3 regions of the Pectobacterium actinidiae genome follow, and region 3 is predicted to be linked to each of the others. Evidence: predicted binding sites of a transcription regulator. Region 3 holds the regulator's gene; each other region holds the start of a gene.
What was found. The regulator CRP, encoded in region 3, controls carbon source genes, mostly activating them, when cyclic AMP is high. The targets are predictions, from matches to a motif close to ATGTGANNNNNNTCACAT.
Positions count from the first base shown of each region.

Region 1 (7,165 bases), 720 kb from region 3:
TCATGAAGTCATTGCGTTCACAGCTGAGCAGTACGCTGAGCTATCTGGAAGCACGCCTGACAGGTGAAGAGCGTCTGCCCCCTAAAGATCTGCTGTTGACCAACGAGCAACTCTGGGAACCGCTTTACGCCTGCTACCAGTCTCTGAAAGCCTGCGGCATGGGCATTATCGCTGATGGCAGCCTGTTGGACACGTTGCGCCGCGTACGCTGCTTCGGTGTACCTTTGGTACGCATTGACGTGCGTCAGGAGAGTACCCGTCATACCGAGGCGCTGGCCGAAATTACTCGCTATCTGGGTCTGGGCGACTACGAAAGCTGGTCTGAGTCCGATAAACAGGCCTTCCTGATTCGTGAACTTAGCTCCAAGCGCCCGCTCCTGCCGCGCTACTGGGAACCAAGTGCGGATACCAAAGAAGTGCTGGATACCTGTCGGGTCATCGCCAAAGCGCCAATCGGTTCTGTCGCCGCCTATGTCATTTCAATGGCGCGCACGCCTTCCGACGTGCTGGCCGTTCACCTGCTGCTCAAGGAAGCTGGCTGCCCGTTCGCCCTGCCGGTCGCGCCGCTGTTTGAAACGCTGGACGACCTGAACAACGCTGATGATGTCATGACGCAATTACTGAGCATCGACTGGTATCGCGGCTTTATTCAGGGCAAGCAAATGGTCATGATCGGCTATTCCGACTCTGCGAAAGATGCGGGCGTGATGGCTGCCTCTTGGGCGCAGTACCGTGCACAGGACGCGTTGATCAAAACCTGTGAGAAAGCGGGTATAGCGCTGACGCTGTTCCACGGACGCGGCGGTTCCATCGGTCGCGGTGGTGCACCGGCTCATGCCGCGCTGTTGTCACAACCGCCGGGTAGCCTGAAAGGTGGCCTGCGCGTAACGGAACAGGGCGAGATGATCCGCTTTAAATACGGCCTGCCGGAAGTCACCATTAGCAGCCTCGCGCTGTATACCGGCGCGATTCTGGAAGCAAACCTGCTCCCGCCGCCGGAACCAAAACAGGAATGGCACGAGGTAATGGATGAGCTGTCTCGCGTGTCCTGCGATATGTACCGTGGATACGTGCGTGAGAACCCAGATTTCGTCCCGTATTTCCGTGCTGCGACACCTGAACTGGAGCTGGGTAAACTGCCGCTGGGCTCACGTCCGGCCAAACGTCGCCCGAACGGCGGCGTGGAAAGCCTGCGCGCTATCCCGTGGATTTTCGCCTGGACGCAGAACCGTTTGATGCTGCCTGCGTGGCTCGGTGCGGGCGCTGGTTTGCAGAAAGTGGTGGATGATGGCAAGCAGGGACAGTTGGAAGCGATGTGTCGCGACTGGCCGTTCTTCTCGACGCGTATCGGCATGCTAGAGATGGTATTCGCCAAAGCTGACCTGTGGCTGGCGGAGTATTACGATCAGCGTCTGGTAGAAGAAAAGCTGTGGCCGTTAGGGAAACAGCTGCGCGATCAGTTGGCCGCCGACATCAAGGTCGTGCTGACCATCTCCAACGACGATCACCTGATGGCTGACCTGCCGTGGATCGCCGAGTCTATCGCACTGCGTAACGTCTACACCGATCCCCTGAACGTGTTGCAGGCTGAGCTACTTCACCGCTCACGTCAGCAGGAACAGCCGGATGCCGATCTCGAGCTGGCGCTGATGGTGACGATCGCCGGTGTCGCGGCGGGTATGCGTAATACGGGTTAATTTCGAGAGCAGTAAAAATAAAGGCCGGTCAACTGACCGGCCTAAAACAATAACCTTACGCCAGATATTTATCCTGCAAATAATTCCGCGCACGATTATCCAGACCGTATTCCACTTCAAGCCAGCTATCGATCGAACCATGTCGTTCGTAGATGGCCTGCAACGCCGTCACGATGAACTCTTCCTGCACCGACAACACATAAGAGAACTGTCCCAGCGCTTTCTCATTCAACGTTGCCGACAGATGCGTCAGTAGCTGCTGGCGGAAGGGCGTCAGCGTCGTTTCGGTGAGCAGGTAATCTTCCATCACCGTCTGTTCATCCGCACCCAGCGCAAACATCACCAGCGCCGAACCGATACCCGTGCGATCTTTGCCCACGGCGCAGTGCTGTACCAGCCCGCCCTCGTCTGGCCGTAATAACAGCGACACCAACTGTGTATAGGCCGAGTTATTGAAAGGCAAACGGCGATAAAGCTCCAGCATGAATGCCCGAGAATCAAACGCCGCCAGCACATCAGATCCCAGTGAATCCAGATTAGCCGTCACTTCGTGGCGTAATGGATTGGCCGGATAAGCGTGATAGTTAGCGCCAGTCCACAATACATCGGGCTTCTGCGCAATTTCATCAGCATCCCGGTAATCCACCACATGGGAAATAGGTACGCCAGCAAGATGTTCACAGTCAGCCTGACTCAGCAGATCCAGCGAGCCGGAGCGAAAAAGTTTACCGTGTCGAATAAGCCGCCCATCAGCAGCGCGGTTGCCGCCTAAATCGCGGAAGTTGATTCCGCCGTCCAGCGGTAATAAAGAGGGATGGAGCAACGTTGGTTCGGTCATACATCTCCTTGCGAGGTTGAAAGGCGAGCAAGGCAACCGTATTACACGTGCTAAGCACGGTGCAGGTTAACCCGATGAACCTGAAGAGGCTATCAGGATACGGGCTGGCATCGATGATAGCCAGCCCAAAATACCATCAATTTTTTCGCTTATTCAGCCGCTAACAACCGGCGAGTCGCATCCAGCAATACCTTGATGACGGTAGTTTCGGCCAGTTTCATGGTCGCCGCATCTGGGATTTCCTGCTGGGTACGGTTCACGATTACACCCGCGATCATGCCTGCTTTCAGCCCCTGGCTGGCGCACATGGTCAGCAGCGTGGCGGATTCCATTTCATAGTTCAGCACCCCCATGCTCTGCCATTCTTCCATCGAGCCGCGGAAGCGACGTACAACGCGTCCAGAGAAGGTGTCATAGCGTTCCTGACCGGGGTAAAACGTATCGGAAGACGCTGTGATGCCGACGTGCAACGCCGCACCCGAGGCTTTTGCCGCATCCACCAGCGCGGTGGTACAGCCGAAATCCGCAACGGCTGGGAATTCCATTGGCGCGAAGTGGAGGCTCGCCCCGTCAAGACGGACGGCCGCAGTGGTCACTAACACATCACCGACGTTGATGCCGGGCTGAATCGCCCCCGTCGTGCCGACACGCAGGAAAGTGCGGATACCGAGCTGTGTCAATTCTTCTACCGCGATTGACGTTGACGGACCGCCAATGCCGGTCGAGCAAACAATCACTGCCTTGCCGTCCAACTCTGCACGCCAAGACGTAAATTCACGGTGTGATGCAAGATGTACCGGGTTATCCATCAGGCGAGCAATTTTTTCAACACGCTCAGGATCGCCGGGGACGATAGCCAGCGTCGCGCCCTGTAAATCGTTCTTGACCAGACCAAGATGGAACACATCAGATGTAGACATAACTGCCTCCCGAGCAATCAATTGGGTATTCAGAGAAATCGCGCCGGACGCCTTATCCAGGCAGCCTTTCGCAGCCAGTCAGCGTCCGTTCAATACAAAGACTCTAGCGCATCATTACGTTTTTTAAGTGATGCGAGTCACCTATGAAAAAGAAACAAATATCAACATACATAAAAAATGTGATACAAATCACTATTTATCAGATAAGGACGTCATTTTTGCCGATTAATTGTCTTCTAGTGTAGATTCTTTAATCATTGATAGTATTTATCATGGATATTCTGAAATCCCTTTTTCCATGAAAATCGGCCGATCACAGGAGAGCGCGTAATGAAGACTGATGAACAGACGACCTTCACACATCTTCCCCAAGGGCTATCCCCAGCGGTGGAACCGCAGACCTCCTCCATCATTACAACAGATACTATCGGTATCGTTGCCAGTGAAACCACTATTCCTTCTCAGGGTGAGCCGCTACCCGCGTATATCGCCAGACCGGCAAACCACGATGGGCCGCTCCCTATCGTTCTGGTGGTTCAGGAGATTTTCGGCGTTCATCAACACATTCAGGATGTTTGCCGCAGGCTGGCCAAGCAAGGCTACATGGCTATTGCACCCGAGCTGTATTTTCGTCAGGGCGACCCCAGCCACTATAACGACATTCAGCAAATCCTGACCGAGTTGGTGTACAAGGTGCCTGATACGCAGGTGCTATCCGATCTCGATCGCGCCGCCAACTGGGCAATTAAACAAGGCGGCGATGCCAGTAAGCTGGCGATAACGGGTTTCTGTTGGGGCGGACGCATCACCTGGCTCTACGCCGCGCACAACCCACAGCTCAAAGCGGCCGTTGCCTGGTATGGCAAGTTTACCGGTGAGAAAACGCTGAATAGTCCCAAGCACCCGGTCGATATCGCTACGGAATTGGAAGCTCCGGTGCTGGGGTTGTACGGCGCGAAAGATGAAGGCATTCCGTTGGAACAGGTTGATACCATGCGGCAGGCGCTGCGTGCAGCCAACGCGGCGGCAGATATTATCGTCTACCCCGATGCCGGACATGCTTTCCATGCCGATTACCGTCCCAGCTACCATGAAGAATCCGCACGTGACGGCTGGCAGCGTATGCTGTCATGGTTCCAGAAAAACGGCGCAGCGTAACGCCATCACGCCATTTTCGTTACTATCCACAGCCTAAAACGCCACCGAACAACGGTGGCGTTGGTATTTATCTTTACGGTTTACAGAGAAAGACAGCCTTAAAACGTCGTCCAGTCGCCGTTATTGCCCTTGTCTTTCGCTGCCGCTGGCGCTAAAGACAGCGTTGGCGTGCGCGTTGGTGCCGGTGCATAAGAAGCGGTTTTGCCGCTGCCATATGACTGCAATTTAAACGCGCTTACCGCTTCCGCCAGAACAGAGGCCTGTGCTTGCAGAGACAGAGCCGCAGAGGCCGATTCTTCAACCAGAGACGCATTCTGCTGGGTCGTCGTATCAATTTGTCCAACCGCCAGATTCATCTGGTTAATCCCATCGCTCTGCTCACGGCTAGCCTGCGAGATTTCGCTGATGATTTCATTCACATCCCGCACATAGCCCGTTAATCCGCTCATCGTTTCTTCGGCGGTATCCACCAGCAACATACCTTCCTGAATTTTGCTCACGGAGTCGTCGATCAAATCTTTGATCTCCCGCGCGGCGGTCGCACTGCGTTGTGCCAGAGAACGCACTTCCCCCGCCACCACCGCAAAGCCTCTCCCCTGTTCACCCGCACGCGCGGCTTCAACCGCGGCGTTCAACGCCAGAATGTTGGTCTGGAACGCAATACCGTCAATCACGCCGATGATCTCCGCCATACGCTGGGATGAATCACGAATGCCGCGCATTTTCTGCGTTACGGAAACCATCACATCGCCGCTATGCTTCGCCGCACCAGAGGCTTTGTTCGCGATGTCTGTTGCCTGCTGGGTATTTTCCGCCGTGTTTTTAATGGTAGACGTCAGTTGTTCCATCGAGGCCGCCGTTTCTTCCAGTGAGCTGGCCTGCTCTTCGGTGCGCGATGACAAATCCTGATTACCTGCGGCGATTTGCGAGGCTGCCGTGGAGATGGTTTCCGCCCCGTCACGCACCTGCCCGACAATCGTGCTCAGGCTGGTGTTCATGTGATCCAGCGATTGCAGCAGCAATCCGGTTTCATCTTTGCTGGTAACAGTGATACGTGAGGTCAGGTCGCCCTGTGCCACTCTGTCTGCCACTTGCAAAGCCTGCTGTATCGGTCGGGTTACGCTGCGCGTAATTGACCAGGCAATTAGTGCTCCAAATACAGCGCCCAGCGCTAAAATGAGCAATAAAATCATGCGGGTATTGCTGTACACCTCAGCCATGGCTTCAACGGAGGTATCCATCGCATCATCTTGATAATTTACCAACTGCTTTACCGCATCACGGTACTGGCGTTGGATAACATTCAGATTATTGTTGAACTCCTCAATCGCCGCTTCGCGATTGCCCGCTACCACTTCACTAATAATTTTATCGCCAGATTTCAGAAACTCGGTACGAATTCCGCGAATAGTGCGTAACTGGGAGATCGAACGCTCTTCAACCGTTTGGCTTTCCAGTTTGTCCAGCAGGCGACCAATTTCCTGACGGAACTCACCCACACGGCTCACGTTTGTCTGAATTTGTTCCTGACCCGACACCAGCATCAGCCGCTGATATGCCACCAGAATACTCGTGACATTATCGATCAGATTGTTGGCGTCCACCGTTTGTGGATAAACCTCTTTGACGATGTCTCTGGCACCATCCTGAAAACTGGATAGCTTAGACAGGGAAAAAATACTCACGGCAAACAGCATCAAGATCAGGATGGCAAACCCGGCACCCAGCCGATAGCCAATACGCCAATTCGCTAAATTCATGTCTCACTCCTTTTAGGTAATGCATAGCAATGTCAATTGCGCACATGTCGCAGCTTGATGGACAACAGGGCGGAGAATGGCTGGCTATCCGAAGGAAATAGCGGTTTCCCCTCTGACTGCACCACAGATACCTTAAGGCAAGCCTTTCCACGCACACTCTCAGCGTGAGAGGCGCGACAAAAACCAAGTAATTTCTTCAGGTGTTCAGGTACAAAAGTGGAAATAAATCTAACAATGCTATAAATACGATTGATAAGACCGCAGATACATTATCGAGGTCATAATAATGATCTTCCCTCTTCGTATTCACGCATCCTGCCGCCTCGGATTACTGATTTTATCGACACCCAACTCCCCATCCCATGAACAATCAATAAAAATAATGTTGCTGCTACGTAAAAGCATAGTCAGACATATTTAATCTTCATAATGGAGAAATGGGAATATCTTAAAAATCAGGATAACCATATGAATAAAAGATAAAAATTTGTATTTACTCCCTGTGACACAACGCAAAAAAATCAGGGAGGCTACAGCCCCCTGATGGAATAGACGTTATGTTAGCAACACTGTCATATTATTGCGGCAAATTTAGGCTTTCTTTGCCCCTGCCAGCGCCAGAGACAGCGTGGGCGTACTTATCGGCATCGACGCATAAGACTCGGTGTTGCTACTACCATATGACTGTATTTTAAATGCACTCACCGCCTCCGCCAGAACGGAGGCCTGTGCTTGCAGAGACAGAGCCGCAGAGGCTGATTCTTCAACCAAAGCCGCATTCTGTTGGGTGGT
Region 1 is NZ_JRMH01000002.1:770,962-778,126, reverse strand. It holds gene ppc (phosphoenolpyruvate carboxylase) at 1-1,697, shown strand, start outside; gene KKH3_RS20965 (tyrosine-protein phosphatase) at 1,753-2,535, opposite strand; gene udp (uridine phosphorylase) at 2,685-3,455, opposite strand; gene KKH3_RS20955 (dienelactone hydrolase family protein) at 3,786-4,613, shown strand; gene KKH3_RS20950 (methyl-accepting chemotaxis protein) at 4,712-6,373, opposite strand; gene KKH3_RS20945 (methyl-accepting chemotaxis protein) at 6,965-7,165, opposite strand, start outside.
Region 1: a site for CRP is predicted at 3,633-3,650, ahead of udp (uridine phosphorylase). Genes of this name have one in related genera too.

Region 2 (7,165 bases), on a different contig from region 3:
ACTCCAGTTCATTCGCTGGGAAGGGGATGAGCTGGAGCTGGAGATTCACTGCTCGAAAGGCACGTACATCCGTACCATTATTGACGATCTGGGCGAAAAGCTGGGCTGCGGCGCGCATGTGATTTACCTGCGTCGTTTACAGGTTGCCACCTATCCTACCGAAAGAATGGTGACGCTGGAGCAGCTAGCGACTTTGGCTGAGCAGGCTCAAACACAAGAGCACCCGCTTGCGCAGAGTCTCGATCCGTTGCTCATGCCGATGGAAAGCCCAGTCATTGATTTTCCTGAGGTGAATCTGACGCCGGTTGTTGCTGGTTATTTGAAGCTGGGGCAAGCGGTTCAGGCAGCGAGTGCGCCCTTGAACGGCATGGTGAGAATCACTGAAGGTGACGAACACAAATTTATCGGAATGGGCGAAATCGACAGCGATGGCCGCGTTGCGCCACGTCGTCTGGTTGTTGAGTTTCCGGTGTAAACCCGCCTGTTGCTGCCTTGCTATCGCAGAACGCTGAGGGTAGAATAGCGCGGCTTGACTATTGGGTGGCTGAATTAGAGATCGGCGCCTGTTTTTTTATCTATAATGTTTGGAGTATTACAATGTCTCTAAGTGTTGAAGCTAAAGCTAAAATCGTAGCAGACTTCGGTCGTGGCACTAACGATAGTGGTTCTACTGAAGTTCAGGTTGCTTTGCTGACTGCGCAGATCAACCATCTGCAAGGCCACTTTTCTGAGCACAAAAAAGATCACCACAGCCGTCGTGGTCTGCTGCGTATGGTTTCTCAGCGTCGTAAGCTGCTGGACTACCTGAAGCGTAAAGATGTAGCACGTTACACCAGTCTGATCGAGCGTCTGGGTCTGCGTCGCTAAGTCTTCTGAGTTTCAGTGGGAAGGGGCCTCTTTTGGCCCCTTTCTTCTAGGAAGCGTTAGCAAAACAGAGTAGTGTATTGTTGTTAATATGATCTTTCATTACAGAGGTTCGCGCGGCTAATGAGAGGCTTTATCTGCATAAGCAAGATAAGGGTTGTCATTAGTCGTGAGAATGTAGTGCAAAGATCGGGAGTTCACTGGCGCGTTTATCTTGAATACATGTAGCGCGCCCCAGCTAAGGATATTATTTTGCTGAATCCGATCGTTCGTAAGTTCCAATATGGTCAGCATACCGTCACGTTAGAGACGGGTATGATGGCACGCCAGGCTACCGCCGCTGTGATGGTAAGCATGGATGACACCGCGGTATTCGTTACCGTTGTTGGCGCCAAAAACGCCAAACCCGGCCAAAGTTTCTTCCCATTAACGGTTAACTATCAGGAGCGTACTTACGCTGCTGGACGTTTCCCTGGTGGTTTTTTCCGCCGTGAAGGCCGTCCAAGCGAAGGCGAAACGCTGATTTCCCGCCTGATCGACCGCCCGATTCGCCCTCTGTTCCCAGAAGGTTTCCTGAATGAAGTTCAGGTGATTGCGACCGTCGTTTCTGTTAACCCGCAGGTTAGCCCTGACATCGTTGCCATGATTGGTGCCTCTGCGGCGCTGAGCCTGTCTGGTATTCCGTTCAACGGCCCTATTGGTGCGGCGCGTGTTGGTTACCTAAACGACCAGTATGTCCTGAACCCAACGATGGATGAGCTGAAAGAAAGCCGTCTGGATCTGGTGGTTGCCGGTACAGAAGGCGCGGTTCTGATGGTGGAATCCGAAGCCGATCTGCTGAGTGAAGATCAGATGCTGGGTGCTGTGGTGTTTGGTCACGAGCAACAGCAGATCGTTATCCAGAACATCAACTCACTGGTTGCTGAAGCAGGCAAACCGAAGTGGGAATGGCATGCACCAGACGTTAACGTTTCTTTAGAGCAGCGTGTACAGGCTTTGTCTGAAGCACGTCTGGGTGACGCTTACCGCATCACTGAAAAACAAGAGCGTTATGCACAAGTCGACGTCATCAAAGCTGATGTTGTTGCCGCTCTGCAAGCCGAAGACGAAACACTGAATGCGGGTGAGATCCAGGAAATTCTGGGTAACGTTGAGAAAAATGTCGTACGTAGCCGTGTGCTGGCTGGCGAACCGCGTATCGATGGCCGTGAAAAAGACATGATTCGTGGTCTGGATGTGCGTACTGGCGTACTGCCGCGTACTCACGGTTCTGCACTGTTCACCCGTGGTGAAACGCAGGCGTTGGTAACGGCTACGTTGGGGACAGAGCGTGATGCGCAGAATATCGACGAACTGACCGGTGAACGTACCGATCGCTTCCTGCTGCACTACAACTTCCCTCCGTACTCTGTTGGTGAAACCGGTATGGTCGGTTCACCTAAGCGTCGTGAAATCGGTCACGGTCGTCTGGCTAAGCGTGGCGTATTGGCAGTCATGCCGAAGGCGAACGAATTCCCGTACACCGTGCGTGTAGTGTCTGAAATCACGGAATCCAACGGTTCTTCTTCTATGGCGTCTGTCTGCGGTGCTTCTCTGGCTCTGATGGATGCTGGTGTGCCGATCAAATCAGCCGTTGCGGGTATCGCGATGGGTCTGGTGAAAGAAGGCGACAACTTTGTTGTTCTGTCCGACATTCTGGGTGATGAAGACCACCTGGGCGATATGGACTTTAAAGTTGCCGGTAGCCGTGAAGGTATCACCGCGCTGCAGATGGATATCAAGATCGAAGGGATTACCCGTGAGATCATGCAGGTTGCTTTGAATCAGGCCAAAGGTGCACGTTTGCACATTCTGGGCGTGATGGAGCAGGCGATCAGTACGCCGCGTGGCGATATCTCTGAATTCGCACCGCGTATTCACACCATCAAGATCAGCACCGATAAGATTAAAGACGTGATCGGTAAAGGTGGTTCAGTGATTCGTGCGCTGACGGAAGAAACAGGCACGACTATTGAAATCGAAGACGATGGTACAGTGAAGATCGCTTCAACCGACGGCGAAAAAGCGAAACACGCGATTCGTCGTATTGAAGAGATCACTGCCGAAATCGAAGTCGGCCGCGTGTATCAGGGTAAAGTTACCCGCATCGTTGATTTTGGTGCTTTCGTCGCTATTGGCGGCGGCAAAGAAGGCCTGGTACATATTTCTCAGATCGCCGACAAGCGCGTAGAGAAAGTGACTGACTACCTGCAAATGGGTCAGGAAGTACCGGTTAAGGTTCTGGAAGTTGATCGTCAGGGCCGTGTGCGCTTAAGCATCAAAGAAGCCAATGCGCCAACTCAGGAAGCGGCAGCCCCGTCTTCTGAGGAATAACGACTGTTAGAAAACGGTCTTATGGCACCTTGCCTGATTATTATGGCAAGGTGCCGCGTGTGTCGTAAGGGTATGGATGTCCTTGCGTCGAGCGGTCCGGGACAGGATGTTCATCCAATGTTTGTCTTCGGGAGTGGGAAATGAAGCCTTTCTTGCGCTGGTGTTATGTTGCAACAGCACTCATGCTGGCAGGATGCAGCAACACGGATTGGCGTAAAGACGCAGTATTGGCGATTCCGTTACAGCCTACTTTGCAGCAGGAAGTGATTCTGGCACGCATGGAGCAAATCCTTGCAAGCCGGGCATTAACCGATGATGAACGAGCACAGCTATTATATGAGCGCGGAGTGCTGTATGATAGTCTCGGGTTACGGGCATTGGCGCGGAATGATTTTTCACAAGCGTTGACGATCCGCCCTGATATTCCAGAAGTTTTTAACTATTTGGGTATCTATTTAACGCAGGCAGGCAATTTTGATGCTGCCTATGAAGCGTTTGATTCTGTACTAGAGCTTGATCCAACTTACAATTACGCGCGTTTAAACCGGGGCATCGCTTTGTATTATGGCGGTCGCTACCTGTTAGCGCAGGATGATCTGCTGGCGTTTTATCGAGACGATCCGAATGATCCTTTCCGTTCGTTATGGCTGTATCTCGTGGAGCGAGAAATCAATCCAGAGACGGCCAAAATTGCGTTGAAAAAACGCTATGACGACGCCAAGAAAGGGCCTTGGGGATGGAATATTGTCGAATTCTATCTGGGCAGTATCAGTGAAAAAACACTGATGCAGCGTTTACAGGTAGAAGCTACGGATAACACTTCGCTCGCTGAGCATCTCAGTGAAACTGACTTCTATTTAGGTAAGCACTACCTAAGTCTGGGGGACAAGAACACCGCTTTGGCGCTGTTCAAGCTGACGGTTGCCAACAACGTTCATAACTTTGTTGAGCACCGCTATGCATTGTTGGAATTGGCGCTATTAGGCCAAGAGCAAGACGACCTATCAGGATCGGACCAGCAATAGCTGACGAACACTTATATCAGCCTGAAAAACTTCGGTTATCACCTTCACCGGTGAGGGCTTTTTTGTTCGCTTTTTAATCCAATTTGAGCCGGTTCACACTTTTCAATGAAAATGACTGAAAATTTTCACGACGAGTTATGTAGACTGGCCGCCATGTTTAATGAGGCACGTGTACATGACTGATTTAGTAACTTCTTTTGCCGATTTGGGGCTGAACACCTCTATTCTTAATGCCCTGACTGATTTGGGCTATGAAAAACCGTCTCCGATTCAGGCGGAATGTATTCCTCACCTGCTGAATGGTCGCGATGTGCTGGGTATGGCACAGACCGGTAGCGGTAAAACAGCAGCGTTCTCTCTGCCATTACTGAACAATCTGAAACCTGAGCTTAAAGCACCACAGATTCTGGTGCTGGCACCGACCCGCGAACTGGCGGTGCAGGTAGCAGAGGCCTGCAATGATTTCTCCAAACATATGCACGGCGTGAATGTCGTCGCACTGTACGGCGGTCAGCGCTATGACGTGCAACTGCGCGCTTTGCGTGGCGGAGCACAGATTGTTGTCGGTACGCCGGGCCGTCTGCTGGATCACCTGAAACGCGGTACGCTGGATCTGTCCAACCTGAGTGGTCTGGTGCTGGACGAAGCGGATGAAATGCTGCGTATGGGCTTCATCGAAGATGTTGAAAACATCATGGCTCAGATCCCTGCTGAACATCAGACTGCACTGTTCTCTGCGACTATGCCAGAAGCGATCCGCCGCATTACGCGCCGTTTCATGAAAGATCCGCAAGAAGTTCGCATTCAATCAAGCATTACTACGCGCCCAGACATCAGCCAGAGCTACTGGACGGTGCAGGGTATGCGTAAAAATGAAGCGCTGGTACGTTTCCTGGAAGCGGAAGATTTTGATGCGGCGATTATTTTCGTTCGTACCAAGAATGCAACGCTGGAAGTGGCCGAAGCGCTGGAGCGCAGCGGTTACAACAGTGCCGCGCTGAACGGTGACATGAATCAGGCGCTGCGTGAGCAAACGCTGGAGCGTCTGAAAGATGGTCGCCTTGATATCCTGATCGCGACCGATGTTGCGGCGCGTGGTCTGGACGTTGAGCGTATCAGCCTGGTAGTCAACTACGATATCCCGATGGATGCCGAGTCTTACGTTCACCGTATTGGCCGTACCGGTCGTGCAGGTCGTGCGGGTCGCGCTCTGCTGTTCGTCGAAAACCGTGAACGTCGCCTGCTGCGCAACGTTGAGCGCACAATGAAGCTGACCATTCCAGAAGTGGAATTGCCAAATGCAGAATTGCTGGGTCAACGTCGTCTGGCTAAGTTTGCCGCTAAAGTACAGCAACAGCTGGAAAGCAGCGATCTGGATATGTACCGTGCGCTGTTGACGAAATTGCAGCCGCAGGAAGAGCTGGATGTTGAAACGCTGGCTGCTGCGCTGCTGAAAATGGCGCAGGGCGAACGTCCTCTGATTCTGCCACCCGATCCGGTCTTCCGTCCTCGTCGCGAATTCCGCGATCGTGATGAGTCTCGCAGTGATTCACGCGGCGATCGTCGTCGTGATCCTCGCGATTCTCGTGACAGCCGTGACGGTGACCGTCCGCAACGTCGTGAGCGTCGTGATGCTGGTGAGATGGAACTGTATCGTATTGAAGTAGGTCGTGATGACGGCGTTGAAGTTCGCCACATTGTTGGTGCCATCGCCAACGAAGGGGATATCAGCAGCCGCTATATCGGTAACATTAAGCTGTTTGCGTCTCACTCGACGATTGAACTGCCGAAAGGTATGCCGGGCGATCTGTTATCACATTTCACCCGTACGCGTATTCTGAACAAACCAATGAATATGCAGTTGATGGGTGATGCAGTTGCACAGCCAGAACGTCGTGGCGGTGGTCGTCCTGGTGGCGAACGTCGTGATGGCGCTGCACCACGTCGTTCTTTCGGCGGTGGTGAACGCCGTGAAGGTAACGGCGGTGAGCGTCGCGAGCGTTCTTTCAACCGTGATAACCGTGACGGCGCTTCACGCGCTCCACGTCGCCGCCCTGCTGACGCGTAAGCTACGGTTTTTTTTAAAATTTACGGCAAGGCAAAACGACCCTCAACGGGTCGTTTTTTTTGGTCAGAACACATTCACTCGTTCGATATTACAGCGTCTGCTGTACATCCATCGCGATTTCAAACGATCGCAGTCGTGCCTGATGGTCAAAAATCTGACCGTTGATCATCACTTCATCCGCCTGCGTTTCACGCAAAAGGCTCTGCAACCCATGACGGACTTTCGTGCTATCGCCAACAATCGACAGCCTCAGTGCTTGATCGGCACCGAACTGCTCGGCAGGCGATCCGACCGTGTCGATGTTTTCTACCGGAGCGGGCAGCGGGCCCGGCGTGCCACGGCGCAGGTTGATGAACTGTTGCTGCATTGAGGTAAAGAGGAAGCGTGCATCCCGATCGCTATCAGCGGCAACCACATTGACGCACACCATCGCGTAGGGCTTGGCGTAGGTGGCTGAAGGGACAAAGTTCTCACGGTAGAGGCGGAATGCTTCCAGCAACATATCGGGTGCGAAATGGGCGGCGAAGGCAAAAGGTAATCCCAGTTTGGCAGCCAACTGCGCGCTGTACAGGCTTGAACCCAGTAGCCAGATCGGAACGTGTAGACCTTGTCCCGGAACGGCTTGTACTGCCTGACCCGGCTGTGCGTCGGCAAAATAGCGTTGCAATTCCTGTACATCATGTGGGAAATCGTCGATATCGGCATTAAGGTGACGACGCAGCGCCATCATGGTGCGCTGGTCGGTGCCGGGTGCGCGACCTAATCCCAAATCGATACGGCCGGGATAAAGTGATTCCAGCGTACCGAACTGCTCGGCGATGACGAGCGGTGAGTG
Region 2 is NZ_JRMH01000001.1:476,492-483,656, forward strand. It holds gene truB (tRNA pseudouridine(55) synthase TruB) at 1-475, shown strand, start outside; gene rpsO (30S ribosomal protein S15) at 598-867, shown strand; gene pnp (polyribonucleotide nucleotidyltransferase) at 1,117-3,237, shown strand; gene nlpI (lipoprotein NlpI) at 3,378-4,262, shown strand; gene yrbN (protein YrbN) at 4,374-4,445, shown strand; gene KKH3_RS02020 (DEAD/DEAH family ATP-dependent RNA helicase) at 4,438-6,330, shown strand; gene KKH3_RS02025 (luciferase-like monooxygenase) at 6,419-7,165, opposite strand, start outside.
Region 2: a site for CRP is predicted at 4,344-4,361, ahead of yrbN (protein YrbN). Genes of this name have one in related genera too.

Region 3 (7,165 bases):
GAGCGCGGCCACTCGCGTGAAGCGGTGATGGATTCGGTCGTCCGCTCGATGGAAGACTACATCACCTATATCACGCCACAGTTCTCTCGCACACACATCAATTTCCAGCGCGTGCCCACCGTGGACACCTCCAACCCGTTCGCCGCCAAGTCGATTCCCTCACTGGACGAAAGCTTCGTGGTGATTCATTTTCAGGGGCTGGATAATATTGATTATCCCTATCTGCTCGCCATGTTGCAGGGGTCATTTATCTCCCACATCAACACGCTGGTCGTTCCCGGCGGGAAGATGGGCTTGGCGATGGAATTAATCATGGCACCGCTGGTGCAGCGGCTGATAGAAGGGAAAACGATCGAATAAGCAAAACCGGGCACGGCAGCGTCGTGCCCAGAGAAAGCGATTAAGCCAGCACCCGAATTTCGTGACTGTGCGTCACCTCAACGGCTTTACCCAGCATCAATGCCACAGAACAGTACTTTTCCGCCGACAGGGCGACGGCTCGTTCGACAACGTTATCGGTCAGTCCTTTTCCCGTCACGATAAAATGCAGATTGATGTGGGTAAATAAACGCGGCGCGTCAGACCGACGCTCTGACGTTAATTTCACCTCACAATCCGCCACATCGTTGCGACCTTTTTGTAGAATCGACACCACGTCAATCGCACTGCATCCTCCTACGGACATCAATACCATTTCCATCGGACTGGGCGCTTTATCGCCAGAATTGCCGTCCATCAAAATCTGATGCCCTGATGCGGATTCGCCCAAAAACGTTAAGCCTTCAACCCATTTTACCCGAGCCTGCATGATGCCTCTCCACTAAAAATTTTTTGAAAATTTATATCGTTACTGTACAAAAACCAGCGTTAATCAGAGCTTTGTCATGCTGAAGCGAGACAACACAAGACACATCCTTAAAGCTGTGTTAAAACGAAAATAGAATAGACCTTTTCTGGACAAACCCAGAAACGAAGAAGATGATTACGTGGCCAGATATACCCAGCCACGTTTACGATGCGGCAAGGCAGCAACCGGAAAATCAAGGGTACAGTGGTTCCAGTATATTCCCTGACGTCATTCTGCCTAGACTGAATTTTATTTTTTAGCAGTTAAACACGCCGTACAGGGAACTCTGACCCCTGTAATTTGCGCAGTGAATTACAACAGAGGATGATAGCGAATGGTTCTCGGCAAACCGCAAACAGACCCAACTCTCGAATGGTTCCTTTCCCATTGTCATATCCACAAGTATCCATCGAAGAGCACGCTTATTCACCAAGGTGAAAAAGCAGAAACGCTTTACTACATCGTGAAAGGCTCTGTCGCAGTGCTAATCAAAGATGAAGAAGGCAAGGAGATGATCCTCTCCTACCTCAATCAGGGCGATTTTATCGGCGAGCTAGGCCTGTTTGAAGAAGGTCAGGAGCGTAGCGCCTGGGTTCGGGCAAAAACCGCCTGTGAAGTGGCTGAAATTTCCTATAAAAAATTCCGCCAGCTCATCCAGGTTAACCCGGATATCCTCATGCGTCTGTCAGCCCAAATGGCAAGCAGACTTCAAGTTACCTCTGAGAAAGTCGGCAACCTCGCCTTCCTTGATGTGACTGGCCGTATTGCTCAAACCCTACTCAACCTGGCCAAACAACCTGATGCCATGACGCATCCAGATGGCATGCAAATTAAAATTACCCGTCAGGAAATTGGGCAAATCGTTGGCTGCTCGCGTGAAACCGTGGGTCGCATTCTGAAAATGTTAGAAGACCAGAACCTGATCTCTGCACACGGTAAAACGATTGTCGTTTACGGCACTCGCTAACCCGCTGTCGCTGTACCCTACCAATAAAAAAGCGTGAAGCCTCGGCCTCACGCTTTTTTTATGGCATGCCATCCCTGGCCGCCCCCTTTCGGGTCGTTGCTAACGCAACGTTAAAACGTTCCCTACGTTTTTTATGTCTAATCAGTTTGCTGTCTTAACGACCTGCGCGACGGCGTTGGCGAATTTCTCCATCCCCTGCGCAATATCGTCTTCATCAATGATCAACGAGGGTACAAAACGGATCACGTTAGGCCCAGCCATCAGAACCATCAACCCCTGAGCCGTTGCTGCGGCCAGAAACTCACCCGCACGGCCATGCCACTGCGGTTTCAGTTCTGCACCCAGCAGCAGCCCCATACCGCGAACCTGTTCGAATACGCCGTACTGCTGATTGATTTTCTCAAGCTCACTGACAAACCGATCGTGACGATCCGCCACGCCTGATAACACTTCCGGCGTGTTAATGATATCCAGCGCCGCTTCCGCTACGGCACAAGCCAACGGATTACCGCCATAAGTGGTGCCGTGTACCCCAACCGTCATGGCCGATGCGATCTCTTCCGTCGTCAGCATTGCACTAATCGGGAAGCCGCCACCCAGCGCTTTCGCGGTCGTGAGAATATCCGGCGTGATGCCATAGTGCATGTAGCTGAATAATTTACCGGTACGTCCCATCCCGCTCTGTACTTCATCAAACACCAGCAGCGCCTTATGCTGATCGCACAGATCGCGCACGCCTTGTAAAAATTCAGGCGTCGCAGGCGTAATACCACCCTCACCCTGAATCGGCTCCAGCACGACTGCACAGGTGTGATCGTCCATCACCGCTTTGACCGCCGCCAGATCGTTGAAGGGAACATGGACAATATCCGCAGGCTTAGGCCCGAAACCATCGGCATATTTAGGCTGTCCGCCAACCGAGACGGTGAACAGCGTCCGGCCATGAAACGCATTATAGAAAGCGATGATCTTGGTTTTATACGGACTATGGCGTTTAACCGCATAGTGGCGCGCCAGCTTAAAGGCAGCTTCGTTAGCCTCAGCACCGGAATTAACAAAGAACACGCGGTCGGCAAAAGTGGCATCAATCAATTTGCTGGCGAGGCGTAGCGCAGGTTCGTTGGTGAAGATATTGCTGGTGTGCCACAGCTTTTCACCCTGCTGTTGCAATGCATTCACCAGCGCAGGATGACAGTGACCCAGTGCCGTAACCGCAATGCCGCCGGAGAAATCGATATACTCACGGCCGTCTTGATCCCAGACGCGGCTCCCTTTACCTTTCACTGGTACAAACTTCGCGGGTGCATAAACCGGCAAAATCACTTTATCGTGAGTATCCCGTGTCACTGCTTTCTGCTCTGCTGCCATTTGCTGCCTCACTCTGCTGTCCATCATGTCGGAATGAAAATATAGTCAATAAATATGCATAAAAAATCAATTACAGGCAATATTAAATCGGCTACTGGAGAGAATAACTTTCTATCTCACTAAATTTTAAGGAAATTATCCAAAAGCTCATACCCTTGCTGGCTAAGGATGCTTTCAGGATGAAACTGCACGCCTTCCAGCGGAAGCGAGCGATGGCGGATCCCCATAATCTCGTCACGCTTACCTTCATGTTCGCTCCAGGCCGTGACCTCAAAGCAATCGGGTAGCGAGGCAGAATCAACGATGAGTGAATGGTAGCGGGTGACCGTCAAAGGCTGAGCTAAACCAGTAAAAATGCCCGTGCTGCTGTGCGCAATCGCTGAGGTTTTCCCGTGCATGACCTGCCGTGCTCGCACCACGCGCGCGCCGAACGCCTGCCCCATCGCCTGATGGCCAAGGCACACGCCCAAAATAGGCAACTTATCGGCAAAGTGACGAATAGCAGCCAGTGAAATGCCCGCCTCATCCGGCGTACAAGGGCCCGGTGAAATGACCAATCGTTCGGGCGCAAGCTGTTCGATCTCACGCAGCGTCAGTTCATCATTACGCTTCACCACAACCTGCGCGCCAAGCTCACAAAAGTATTGGTAAAGGTTGTAGGTAAAGGAGTCGTAGTTATCGATAATTAGCAGCATATTGACTTAATGTATTGATAGATATTGGTTATTTAAATTTATCCTACTTTTGATACCCGCAATAATACCCGAAATTTATGTCGCTGCGTTTTTCATAAGCGGGTGTAACACAGGCTATTGTACCTGTATACGTGATGAGAAGAATGACAAGAAATTGATGCTGACTTCATCCAGAGACATATAGATGACAGGAGACAGGGATTCCGTATAGTTTGACAACAGCATGGAATCCCTGCTTTGGTTCGATATTGATTTAAGTGACGAGTACGATCATTAACAATTGTTAAACATCATCCAGAATAAAGGTTATCGGTACCTGATAAAAACCATCAACATATTCAGGCCTTAGCTCCGCAACTGAGCTACCAGGCTTTTCTCCATATAACTCGATGGCTATGTCTGTCAGGGTGTTAGCCGTTACCGCCTCTTTTGCGCTAGACTGGAATAAACCGATTGATGATAGATAATCTAGGGGGAAATTAAATCGATAGACGCCAAATTTATTACCCTCTCTAATAACAATATCCATAGGATTCATCACCTTACTTCCCTTTAATGACAGCTTAGGAATATAGGTTGTGAACTCGACTGGGGTTTCATCTCTAATTTCGGCCCATGTGAGATTGCAACTCTGATTCGCAGAAGCAACTTTCCCTTTCGCTTTGAAAGCATCTGAAAGGCATAAGCCAACTCTGCTTCCGATTAAAGGCTCCATCGTAGACTTACGGATGACATTAATAATAACTTTTACAGCGTCCTGCTGTGTTGATTTAACGGAATCACATTGCCCGTTTTTAAATATAAATTTATCCAACCGTTTATTAATATCATCCTTATTGTTAATTAATGCTGCATTTATTATTATAAATTCCCCATTGGGTTCACTATTGGCACGATATGTCAGACCGCACAGACTAAGTGCTACACCAGATAAAATAAAATTCCTTCTGCTAATCATTATTCAACACTCCGAGTCAACCAGCTCATCCTCAACATGGCTAACTATTGTCATATCTGATGAAGGGTACGTAACACAAGACAATATATACTTTTCCCTTTGGGAATCATTGAGGAAAGACTGGTCACTATCATTATAGCTCCCAGAAGTCACCTTGCATAAGCATGATGAACAGGCCCCAGCCCGACAGCTATAGGGAAGATCTATTCCAGCCTCCTCAGCAGCGTCAAGTATATAGGTATCATCGCTGCATGTTATTTTATGCTTTCCACTGTTCCCTGAAATTGTTATTTCATATTCAGCCATAAAAAATCATCCTTTATAAATAATTAACATCGCAATCCATCGTACTAACTTTAATTAGTATATTTTAAAAAACCTATTCCATTCTCATCCAACGATAAAAAACCACTCATGCGATCAATAAAAAAATAATTATATTAATCATGATGAAATAGAGATTGTCTCATTTAAAAAATCAGAAATCACACATCGGAATCATTCCCTTACATTGGGCAAGACAACTGTGGAAGCGCGTACTTCCATAATCACCAGGAATACCAAGTAGATAAGAGCACTCAGCAATACAACGATCTATATCTGAGGTTGAAATATTATTATTTACAATAATATCTTCCAGTGTTTTTTTCTTAAAAAAACAAGATGTATCCCTGTCTATAACATTTATTTTTTGATTTAAAAAATCGATAGGAATAACTTTCCCTTCCGATCCAATCGCATTACTGGAAAATAAAAAACAAGACATAAAAACGGGCAAAGAAATTGATAATACAAATGACCTTAACATAAATAAATCCTTTAAAAATATGTTAAATAAAATATAAAATGCAACTATATTAGTTATTGGAATTTCATCATGAAAAACTAACCTTTATTATTCACTCACATCCTTATTCACATAAACCGTGAAGCCGTCTGGTTTTAAATCGGGATGGTCAATTGAAATATCATTTATCACTTTACCTGTTAAGGTATAAATTAAGTGACCTGCCACATGTAGGCATTTTTCATACTCTTCCTGAGGCAAGGTTGTTTTCAGCACCGCTAACTCTGCTTTGATTTGTTCGATAAGAACGATTGATTTTTCAATTAAACTTGCTGCAATTTTTTTATCCGAGATAAACATATTACGATCCTAATGGTATGTTTGAAAATAGCTTCCATGCGTTCTATTAACGCTACCTTTCACACATTTAACAGTCAAGAAAAACCTATCTTGTCAACAAAAAATATGTGGCGAAAAATATTTATACATCTCAACGCCTACAGCCTATTGATGGCTTCCCTATTTTTAGTTTTTTCTTAGCGCTACAGTAGGAGACGAGAAGTTCAGCGGTCTACTCTCTCTGCAAACGGAGTAAAATTGACCTGTGTGTTTATCCTGATCCAAAGCATTAAGTTAGCAAGATAATTATTTTGTTGATAATAAATCATTTATTCCTATAACGATCCTATTTATCAATAGGCCTTATTGATTATTCATATCGATAGAAAAAGATTTATTTGAAATCATTTTTAACAAAAAAAAAATAACAAACAAAAAAACCTCATGAATTAATTAACCTTTTTAAATAAGTCAGAGGAAATCAGAGGATTTATCTTTCCACGTGATGCTTATTTTTAATATTTGATGGCGATCACAATTGTCCATGAAGAGAATAAACCACACATATAAGATGGATGAAAATAAAGAATCCAGATTGAAACAACAGAGATAAAAAAACATAACACAATGAATTTAAATGATTTAAATGGAAATTAGTTTCTATTTAAAAGCAGTAGACACAAATCCTCTCAACTGTCCTCTGTTATTTAATATATATATTTAACGCCCCATCTTGTATTGTTTATTTTTTCTGTTAACACTTATCTCGGCTTTATAGACAAACCTTAATTTCATTTTTGTTGAAACAGCCTTTTTTATTACACAGGGTGTGTAGTGATAAATACCCAAAAAATCTATGTCAAGGAGAGTACACAATGAAATACCTACTGCCTTCTGCAGCCGCTGGGCTGTTGCTGCTTGCTGCCCAACCTACGATGGCGGCAAATACAGGGGGTTATGCCACCACGGACGGCGGCGACATTTCCGGTGCGGTGAAAAAGACAGCGCGTTCTCTGCAAGAGATCGTCGATATCATTGAAGCTGCGAAAAAAGATTCAAGCGGTAAAGCGGTCAAAGGCGGAGCCTATCCGCTCGTCATTACCTACAACGGTAATGAAGATGCGCTAATCAAAGCCGCTGAAGCTAACATCTGCGGCCAGTGGAGCAAAGATCCGCGCGGTGTAGAAATTAAAGAGTTCACCAA
Region 3 is NZ_JRMH01000002.1:53,463-60,627, forward strand. It holds gene KKH3_RS17845 (phosphoribulokinase) at 1-360, shown strand, start outside; gene KKH3_RS17850 (OsmC family protein) at 401-808, opposite strand; gene crp (cAMP-activated global transcriptional regulator CRP) at 1,182-1,814, shown strand; gene argD (bifunctional acetylornithine/succinyldiaminopimelate transaminase) at 1,956-3,182, opposite strand; gene KKH3_RS17865 (aminodeoxychorismate synthase component II) at 3,302-3,877, opposite strand; gene KKH3_RS17870 (hypothetical protein) at 4,161-4,835, opposite strand; gene KKH3_RS21955 (2Fe-2S iron-sulfur cluster-binding protein) at 4,839-5,141, opposite strand; gene KKH3_RS22340 (hypothetical protein) at 5,314-5,643, opposite strand; gene KKH3_RS17875 (hypothetical protein) at 5,731-5,982, opposite strand; gene pelA (pectate lyase PelA) at 6,837-7,165, shown strand, end outside.